Regions from separate parts of the Paenibacillus sp. FSL W8-0187 genome, predicted to be linked through region 3. Evidence: riboswitches for the same ligand, from Rfam matches in the RefSeq annotation. Region 3 holds a riboswitch; each other region holds the start of a gene.
The links. A riboswitch is a leader RNA that binds a small molecule or an ion and turns the genes downstream of it on or off. The one in region 3 is predicted to bind ZMP and ZTP.
Positions count from the first base shown of each region.

Region 1: it holds a riboswitch for ZMP and ZTP, as region 3 does, so the genes downstream of both, purT (phosphoribosylglycinamide formyltransferase 2) here and MKY48_RS20290 (tetrahydrofolate dehydrogenase/cyclohydrolase catalytic domain-containing protein) in region 3, are expected to answer to the same signal.
Region 2: it holds a riboswitch for ZMP and ZTP, as region 3 does, so the genes downstream of both, rpiB (ribose 5-phosphate isomerase B) here and MKY48_RS20290 (tetrahydrofolate dehydrogenase/cyclohydrolase catalytic domain-containing protein) in region 3, are expected to answer to the same signal.

Region 1 covers NZ_CP150206.1:4,364,020-4,367,290, reverse strand. The annotation lists gene dapA (4-hydroxy-tetrahydrodipicolinate synthase) at 1-206, opposite strand, end outside; gene MKY48_RS19440 (LysR family transcriptional regulator) at 318-1,193, shown strand; ZMP/ZTP riboswitch at 1,257-1,337, shown strand; gene purT (phosphoribosylglycinamide formyltransferase 2) at 1,419-2,579, shown strand; gene MKY48_RS19430 (MATE family efflux transporter) at 2,900-3,271, shown strand, end outside.
Region 2 covers NZ_CP150206.1:6,880,888-6,884,158, reverse strand. The annotation lists gene MKY48_RS31240 (manganese efflux pump) at 60-623, shown strand; gene MKY48_RS31235 (low molecular weight protein arginine phosphatase) at 678-1,265, shown strand; ZMP/ZTP riboswitch at 1,356-1,437, shown strand; gene rpiB (ribose 5-phosphate isomerase B) at 1,552-2,016, shown strand; gene MKY48_RS31225 (TIGR01440 family protein) at 2,101-2,685, shown strand; gene glyA (serine hydroxymethyltransferase) at 2,776-3,271, shown strand, end outside.
Region 3 covers NZ_CP150206.1:4,538,445-4,541,715, forward strand. The annotation lists gene MKY48_RS20285 (LacI family DNA-binding transcriptional regulator) at 1-480, opposite strand, end outside; gene MKY48_RS20290 (tetrahydrofolate dehydrogenase/cyclohydrolase catalytic domain-containing protein) at 796-1,644, opposite strand; ZMP/ZTP riboswitch at 1,711-1,790, opposite strand; gene MKY48_RS20295 (YolD-like family protein) at 1,899-2,150, opposite strand; gene MKY48_RS20300 (hypothetical protein) at 2,116-2,475, opposite strand; gene MKY48_RS20305 (GTP-binding protein) at 2,625-3,271, opposite strand, start outside.

The DNA of each region.
Region 1 (3,271 bases), 170 kb from region 3:
CGCGTTTGCTCCACAACCTGCACGACTTCCTCCCAAGCTACGGTCGGCGCTTCACCGGTCGTTCCGTTGATGACCAATCCCTGAATATCGTAGGATAACAAACTCTTCAAATAATGATGATAAGAAGGAAGATCCAGTTCGTAATCCTGTAAAAAGGGAGTGATCACAGGAATAAAAATGCCATGCAGTTCTTGCTGACTCAACATAACCTTTCCTCCAATTCATGAGTGATGGCTATACTTTAACATGGGAATTAAGATCGGAGTTAACTATAATAATAGATAATTACTATCAGTATTATTGATAAGGAGATAGCGATGGAACTCATCTACCTGCAAACCTTCAGGGAGGTTGCGATTCGCCAGAGTTTTACGAAAGCCGCGAATGAGTTGGGTTATGCTCAATCCAGCGTAACCACCCAGATTCAGAAGCTGGAGAAGGAATATGGCGTCAAGCTGTTTGAACGTTATGGCAGAGGCTTGCGCCTGACGAAGTCCGGCGAGGAGCTGTTTGAGTATGCCGTTCAAATGCTGGATCTGTTCCAGCAGTCGAAGGAAAAGCTGACCAAGCAAGGCGGAGGCACCTTATCGATCGGAACGATAGACTCGCTGGCCGCTTATTTTCTTCCGTCCGTCATTCACCAGCTGAAACAAAGGCATGAAGATCTTGTCATCCGCTTACAACCGGATCGTGAAGATAGCATTATCAGTAAGGTGAGAGAGGGCGAGTATGATCTCGGTCTTATTTTGGATAGAAAACCAGAGGACTCCTCCTTGAATTGGATCGCCATTCGGGAAGAGCCCCTTCTGCTGATTGCCCATCCGAATCATCCGCTTCTTGTTAAACCTGTTATAGAGCTAGAACACCTGGCTGATGCCGAATGGATTATGCCCGAGGATAGTTGTAATTACCGCATGATGTTGGAAAAGGTGCTGCGTGCTAGCGGAGTTCCAATGCGAATAGGCCTGGAATTGGGCAATCCGGAGGCAATCAAGAGATATGTGATGTCCGGTACGGGCATCTCATTATTGCCGAAGATGGTAGCAGAGGAGGAAATCAAACGTGGTGAGCTTGCGATTCTTCCCTTTGCGCATTCCGACATTCGACTGGACATTCAGTTGGTTATTCACCCCAAGAAGTGGTTTTCTCAATCGCTGAAGGATGCGATCGATATGCTGAAGTCTAAATCCTAATGTCGCCTTATGGTGATATTGCAATTAACGGGAAGATTCAGTATGATTTAAATAACAATGTATAGGTTTATGTGTGACTGGCGCAGCATGGGGGACCATGAGGGAGCACATAGATGACGACGGCCGTACGCCTGGGCAGAGGTAGGGGAAGCTTATTTCCCTTACCTCTTTATTATTTTCTGATTCTATAAGTCTCTGAAACTACGAAAAGGGGATAAAACAACGATGTTAAAAACGAAGAAAATACTGCTGCTAGGTTCGGGAGAACTGGGAAAAGAAGTCGTGATTGAAGCACAGAGACTGGGTGTGGAAACCATAGCCGTCGATCGTTATGCCGACGCTCCTGCCATGCATGTTGCCGATCATAGCCATGTCATCGATATGCTGGATGGGGAGAAACTGCGCGCAATCATTGAGCAGGAGAAGCCGGACCTGATCGTACCTGAGATCGAGGCGCTGGCTACCTCGGAACTGGTTAAGCTGGAGGAAGAGGGGTACCGGGTTATTCCTACTGCCAGAGCTGCGAAGCTTACGATGGACCGAGAAGGGATTCGCCGGTTAGCTTCAGAGGAGTTAGGGCTGCCTACTGCGGGCTATCGATTTGCCGATACTTATGAGGAGTTTAAACAGGCTGTTCTGGACATGGGGTTTCCATGTGTAATTAAACCTCTGATGAGCTCCTCAGGTAAAGGCCAGAGCGTATGCCGCTGCGAAGGAGATATCGAGTCCTGCTGGAACATCGCCATGGAGGGCGGCCGTGTGCAGAACGGAAGAGTGATCATTGAGGAATTCATTATATTCCAGTCGGAGATCACGCTTCTGACCGTTCGTTCCGTCAATGGAACAAGCTTCTGTGCGCCAATCGGACATATTCAGGAGAGCGGGGACTATATCGAATCCTGGCAGCCACACAATATGTCGGAAGAGCAAATCGAGGAAGCTAAATATATTGCAAGGAAGATTACCGATGAGCTTGGCGGTTATGGATTGTTCGGGGTTGAATTGTTCCTGACTGAGGATAAAGTGTATTTTAGCGAGGTGTCTCCGCGACCGCATGATACCGGGTTGGTTACACTGGTCACGCAAAATTTATCTGAATTCGCGCTTCACGTCCGTGCCATTCTTGGCTTTCCGATCCCGGAGATCGAATTGATAACGCCGGGAGCCAGCCGTCCGCTAAAAGCGGCGAGAGAGCTGGAGAATTATACAGTTACCGGCGCCGAGCAAGCACTGGCTGTTCCGAATACGCAGCTGCGCATTTTTGGGAAACCGGTGACCAAGATCGGAAGACGGATCGCAGTTGCGTTGTCAACCGCCGGCACAGTGGAGGAAGCCCGTTCGCGTGCGAAGCTGGCTTTGGATAAGCTTGCTGTTGAAGAAGCATAAATCATCGGGATTCCATTGATATAGCTCATTATATTATGTTGAAAAGGTCAACTGGAATAACCGGTTGGCCTCTTCTGTTATGGAAAGATCATGGATCAAAATCGGCTACGCACGGTTCAAATGCTGATAACCTGTTCTTGTTTTGGTTTTGATGATAAATATGCAGAAATTTATGTTCTTTCATGATAAGATACACAAGAATACAAACGACCCTCACCCATTATAATGTTTTCAAGGCGATGCTATATAGGCAAGGCTTGTAACGTCATAATATAAATAAATATAAAGAGGAACGTTTAAGACGGCATAGGAGAATCTACATGAGAGACATGACGCAAGGAAGTCCGATCAAGCTGATTATCATGTTTACGATCCCGCTTTTGATCGGAAATATTTTTCAACAATTTTATAATATGGCGGATACCCTGATCGTGGGTCGTACCATTGGTGTGAACGCACTTGCGGCTGTGGGCTCGACAGGCAGTATATTGTTTTTTGTTATTGGCTTTGCCCAAGGCTTGACGGCCGGTTTGTCCATCATAACGGCGCAGCGCTTTGGCGCCAAGGATATCGCGGGCGTCCGCAAAAGCGTGGGAACAAGTATATGGATTAGTCTTGTATTCACGGTTTTCCTCACCATTGTGAGTGTCATATTCACGAGGCCCGTCCTCGTCATGATGAACACGCCGGCA
Region 2 (3,271 bases), 2.3 Mb from region 3:
CATCATTTACCCCTTGTCCGCATATGGTGTACAAGACCATGGGACTTGGGGGAATGGGCATGCTGGAGGCGTCTGTCCAATCGGGACAGCTTGCGGCGATTCTGCTGATGGCGGTTGCACTCGGGCTAGACGCATTTTCGCTTGGAGTCGGAGTCGGAATGAGAAGCGGTATGCGCTTAGGCCATATGTTGGGCATCAGCTTCATGATCGCGTTGTTTCATATGTTGATGCCGCTGCTGGGCTTATTTGCCGGCCGCTATGTAGGCATGTTACTGGGTCACGTCACAGGACTTGCGGCCGGCGGACTGCTGCTTCTTCTCGGCGGGCATATGATGTATAACGCCTGGCGGGGCGGAGAAGGACAGCGAATACATCCTACCGCATTTTTAGGCATGCTGCTGTTTTCACTTAGCGTCAGCATCGATTCCTTCTCGGTAGGCGTTTCACTCGGGATGTTTGTGGATGATGTACTGTTGATCGTGATCTCCTTCGGGATCGTGGGCGGTTTGCTGTCCATTCTCGGTTTGCTGCTTGGCCGTCAGGTAAGCAATAAACTGGGGGAGTACGGTGAAATGCTGGGCGGGCTCATTTTGGTTATATTTGGTGTCATGTTTATCTTTTGACGTTATATTTGTTACAATAACCCCAAAGAACCTACTAACGGGAGGAACGGGACCGTGAAAAATATACTGTTTGTCTGCACGGGAAATACCTGCCGCAGTCCAATGGCTGAAGGCATGCTGCGCAAGCTTGCCAAACAACGGGGCATCCCGCTGGAAACGAAGTCCGCCGGTGTCTCGGCCGTGGATGGAATGCCGGTGTCCCATCATGCGGAGTCCATACTACGAGACCAGGATATCCAAGAACGCTTGGTGTCCAAACCGTTGACTGCGAATCTGGTGGAGTGGTCAGATTTGATCCTGACGTTGACCCAGTCGCATAAGCAGTATGCTATAAGGCAGTTCCCGCACGCCGCAGACAAGATGCATACGCTGAAAGAGTTTGTTGAGGATGACCGACAGGTGCTGGATGATCTGCGGGAGCAGGATAGTCTGTATGCGGCGCTTGAGCTGGCCAGATCGCTGGGCCGCGACGTCAGCGACCGTGACCGGGAGCGTCTGATCGAGCTGCGCCAGCGCATTCCGAGCTTCGATATCTCCGATCCTTTTGGAGGCTCGCGGGAGGAATATGAAGCGACGGCTGCAGAGATTCGGACGGCGTTGTTCCGTCTCTTGGACAAGCTGGAGGCGGATCGGCATAACTAAGCCTTGCTTTGAACGATATGAAGCCTACCATTGGGCTAAAAAGCCACTTGCCTTTCACATGGTATTGCTTTAAGATGGAGTTGAAAAACAATGATCCGGTGTAACTGGCGACGAAGTGGATGAAACCACGATGGAGCATCGGAATATACGGCCGGTCGCCTGGGCAAAGAGCATTTGGAGCACAATACGTGCGCCGACTGCTCTTTTTTCGTCTTTTGCGCCTGATTTGGGTTATAATGAAACAAGCTAAAACGCAAAAGCGAACATACGAGGGGGTTTTTCATAGATGAAAATTGCATTGGGTACGGATCATGCCGGCATTCGTCTGAAAGAGGAGATCGTGGAAGTCATTCGGGGTCTTGGACACGAGGTGGAGGATCTGGGCTGCGGCTGTTCCGATTCCGTGGATTATCCCGATTATGCCCTTCCTGTGTGCGAGAAGGTAGTCTCGGGTGAAGCGGATCGCGGCATTCTGATCTGCGGTACGGGGATCGGCATGAGCATTGCGGCCAATAAGGTGCCGGGCATTCGCTGCGCGCTGACACATGATGTGTTCTCGGCCAAAGCGACGCGTGAGCATAACGACAGCAACGTGATTGCGTTGGGTGAGCGTGTCGTCGGTCCCGGACTTGCTGCTGAAATCGTCAGCGCATGGCTGACAACGGATTTCAGTCATGGCGAGCGCCATATCGGCCGTGTGAACAAGATCAAGGCCATCGAGGAGCGTTACCTGAAGAATGAGTCGCGATAAGTGAACGCGTAATTTACGGCTGCGGCTATCGTGATATGGGATTGAAGCATCTTCTGTGAAAAAAATCATCGGGAGGACTGTGACATGACGGATATCTCCAAGGTTTCCTTGAACGAACAGACAGCGCGTATGGTCCGCGAACTGGCCGAAGCGGCCGTGTTAGGACCCGGTAAAGTGCTGGTCATCGGAGCCAGCACCAGTGAAGTGGTCGGACGCCGGATCGGCACAGGCGGCGCTCTTGAAACGGCGCAGCAGCTCCTTCAGGGCATTGCCGAGGTTCAAGCGGAATTCGGTTTCGCGGTGGCTTATCAATGCTGTGAGCATCTGAACCGTGCGCTTGTCATGGAACGCGAGCTGCTCGAGCGGCTGGGCTTGACGGAAGTGGCGGCTGTTCCCATTCCGGGAGCGGGAGGGTCGATGGCCTCCGCGGCTTACCGCAGCATGAAGGAGCCTTGTCTTGCGGAATCGATTGAAGCACATGCCGGAGTTGATATCGGCGAGACGCTGATCGGCATGCATTTGCGGCGAGTGGCGGTTCCGTTCAGACCGACCGAGCGTTATATCGGCGAGGCGCGCGTAACCGCGGCTTATACCCGTCCGAAGCTGATTGGCGGAGAACGCGCGGTGTACCAGTTCGAGCAGAGGGATGATTCCACACTATGCGATTGATTCAAATGAGAACTCGCTTTTTTAATTATGACAACTTGTAGTATTGACTTTGCAAGAAAAAATAACGATTGATTATGGGAGGATATGAACATGATGGAACATTTGCGGAAGAGTGACCCGGCTGTATTGGAAGCGATGGATTTGGAGCTGAAGCGTCAGCGCAGCAACATTGAGCTGATTGCCTCTGAGAATATTGTTAGCGAAGCGGTTATGGAAGCAATGGGGACGGTGCTGACGAATAAATATGCGGAAGGCTACCCTGGCAAACGCTATTACGGTGGCTGTGAGCGTGTGGATATCGTGGAAGATATCGCCCGTGACCGTGCCAAAGAACTGTTCGGAGCCGAGCATGCCAACGTTCAGCCGCACTCCGGTGCCCAAGCGAACATGGCGGTATATTTGGCAGCCCTGAAGCCTGGAGATACCGTGCTCGGCATGAACCTGGCTCATGGCGGTCATTTGACTCACGGAAGCCCGGTTAACGCTTCCGGCCTTCTGTACAACTTTGTTGCCTACGGCGTGCAAGAAGATACGTTCCTGATCGATTACGACGAAGTTCGCAAAGCGGCATTCAAGCATCGCCCTC
Region 3 (3,271 bases):
GGCATAGTCGTTATATATCATGCTGTGGACATCCTTATGCTGTTGTCCGAGCAGGATGACGGGGATGCCGATCTCTTTAATCGCGGCAAGATGCGTTTCCGTCACCTGAGTAGCGAATAAAATAATGCCAGATATTTTTTGTCTGGCGAGATCATACAGCGCTTCAATCTCCCTGGATAAGTCCTGGCTTGCATTAATAATGAGAAGCTGATAACCGTGTTTCCTTAATTCTTCATCCATGCCGGCAACGGTCTGCGATGCTGAGAATGAATCCAGACGCGGCACAATGGTGCCGATCATGCTGGTTTTTTTCGCTTTCAAGCTCTGTGCGAACGAATTCGGAATATAACCGGTTTCCTGAATGACCAGCTCTATCTTACGGCGTGTTGCATTACTGACAGAACCTCCGTTTAAGAAACGGGAGACCGTGCTTTTGGCAACTCCGGCTTTTTTGGCAATATCTGCAATCGTGTTCTTCATTCGGTGCTCCCGGGAGCCGCTTGCGGCGCTGCAACGAACAGATTATCCTCCACAGCTCCTTGCTCCGCAGCACAACTGGAAATGAGTTGTTTGTGCATGAATCTCTCCCCTTCGATTTTGCTTTTTCCTAACTATACCATGACGTCCAGGGATCCGTGAAATGCAGACTCCACCCCGAGCCTTTGATGGGCAATACTTTTCTGCGTTCCAGATTCTAGCGAGGAACGAAGCGATTCAAAGGGGGATTCTCCATGCAAATCCCCTTTCGGGACGCGCAAATGGACCGTGCCTTATCCCGTTATTACATGGTTACTGTTAACCTTGCACGGTTCGCTCAGCCGATTCGACGGTATGCTTCAGCAATGTAGCAATCGTAACGGGGCCAACACCGGCAGGTACTGGTGTAATTGCGGATGCCAACTTCGCGCAGGCATCGTAATCGCAGTCGCCGATATTGCCTGGATTATAGCCGGCATCCAATACGACGGCTCCCGGCTTGATCCAGTCCCCTTGAATGAAATTAGGCTTGCCTACGGCCGCAACCACGATATCTCCCTGGGACACAATCTCCCCAAGGTTCTTCGTTCTCGAGTGGCAGATCGTAACGGTAGCATTGCGATTAAGCAGCATCATCGATACCGGCTTACCCAGAATCGGACTGCGTCCGACCACCACGGCATGCTTCCCTTCGATCGGCAGATCATAATAATCCATAATCGCAATAATCGCAGCAGGCGTACAAGACGGATTATCGGCAAAACCAAACGCATTCTGCGAGAAACCGAGCGTGGTTACTCCATCCACGTCTTTTTTAATGTCAATGGCATCAAAGGCTGCCCGTTCATCGATATGATGCGGTACCGGATGCTGCAGCAGAATACCGTGGACATTCGGATCCTCGTTCAGCTCTTGAATCGCAGCAATCAGCTCCTCGGTCGTTGTCGATGTCTCCAGCACTACTTTCTTGGATATGATGCCAAGCCGCTCGCAAGCATTTCCCTTCATCCGCACATAGGTCGCCGAAGCAGGATCATCGCCAACCAGAATCGTTGCCAGACAAGGCGTTACCCCCTGCAACTTCAATTCCTGTACCTTTACAGCCAGCTTGGCCTTGATATCGTCGGATACCTTTTTTCCATCTAAAATTACGGGTTCCTTACTCATGCTAATCCGCTCCTTCGCCATTGTATTAAAAAACATAAAGAGGCAAGGCGACTTCATCGTCTCCTTACCTCTTGCCCAGGCGTACGGCATATGATCCTATGTGCTCCCTCTTGGTACCCCAAGCTACGCCAGTAACACATAGATAACTTTTTTTAATATACCACGACTTTGGACATCGCGCTACCGGGTATGAAGCCGACCGCTTTAAATCACAATCTCTTTGATTCATTTACGGGAAGCACACATGATTCTGATTAGTCTCTCGGATAATTCACTTCCATAATGTCCATAAAAGGAACCTTCGTTATAACACCATTCTGTTTCATATGTACCTTCCCTGTTCGGGAGTCCATTTGATCGATTTGCCCGCGGACCGCCTCTTCCCTTCCCCAGACCGTCAGCACGATAACCGATTCCTCCTGGTAAGCTTCCGTAAGCTGATTTCCGAGTTCTTCCAGTACAAACTCATCTCTAGTGGGTCTCTTTGGAACCTTTGCTTTTGCCATTACCTTGTCCTCCTGATTGATGTTGCTCATGCGTCAGCATTACATTCTGAAATACGATAAAGCTATCATCGAAACATGAATTGGGAATCTTCTTCCTATTCTTCCTATTATACAACAAATACAAAGCAGGTGCTCTGGACTTGATAGTTATAAGTTCTGGACAGATAAATAGATTGACCACATCATTAAATGATTTTTTAAAATCCGGTCCTTCTGAAGGGCGCTTTCTAAACAGGGTAATAACTTTTCCTGCAATTGAGTTTTTAAATGATGAATTTCCGCATATTCCCCTGCTTCTTTCGTATTCTTCTTTTGAACTTTCCATGACAAAAATCCCCTTAAGTAAACTGTAGCGCTCTTCTTCAGCACTGTCTACGCAAAGGGGATTATATTCTAGATTACCTATAAAGCCCTCAAGTGGCTCCTTATCCATTCGTAATTATTACGATTAATTTCAATCAAAAAAATATAACCTTACAGTGATAGCTCTTCGATGGCCATCCAGGGCAGCGGATTGTTAAACGTCGACCAATCCAGCTGCATTTCCTGATCGCTCAACAGACAATCGTCCAGCTCCTGCTCGATTTGTGACTGTTCCATCCCAATCCCGATCATCACGAGCTCGGTCATCCGATCCCCCCAGACGGCATCCCATTTTCGCTGCACATCCGGCTCACTCTGAATCAGCTCCTGCTGTTCCTGCTCGGTTAAAGCAGCCACCCAATATCCAGCTGGCCCGAACTGAATCGAAGGACCCGCTTGACTTAGACTTGCCGCAACATCCTCAAGCACTGCCAGCCAAGCGATCCCTTTCGCGCGTACGACCTCTTCCGGCCAATAACTCATGAATGCTGCCAGCCGTTCCGGATGAAACGGTCTTCTTCTCCGATAAACAAAAGAGCTGATGCCGTATTCATCCGTTTCCGGTACATGCTCTTCCTTCTGAAGCTCCTGAATCCAGCCGGGGGACTGACTGGCTTTCTCAAAATCGAATAAACCGGTATTCAGAATTTCTGCAGGAGCGACTTGTCCTTTTACAGTGCGTATGATTTTGGCGCTTGGCTGAAGCTTACGAAGGATGCCTTCAACCTTGGCCAATTCGTCTTCGCTTACCAGATCAC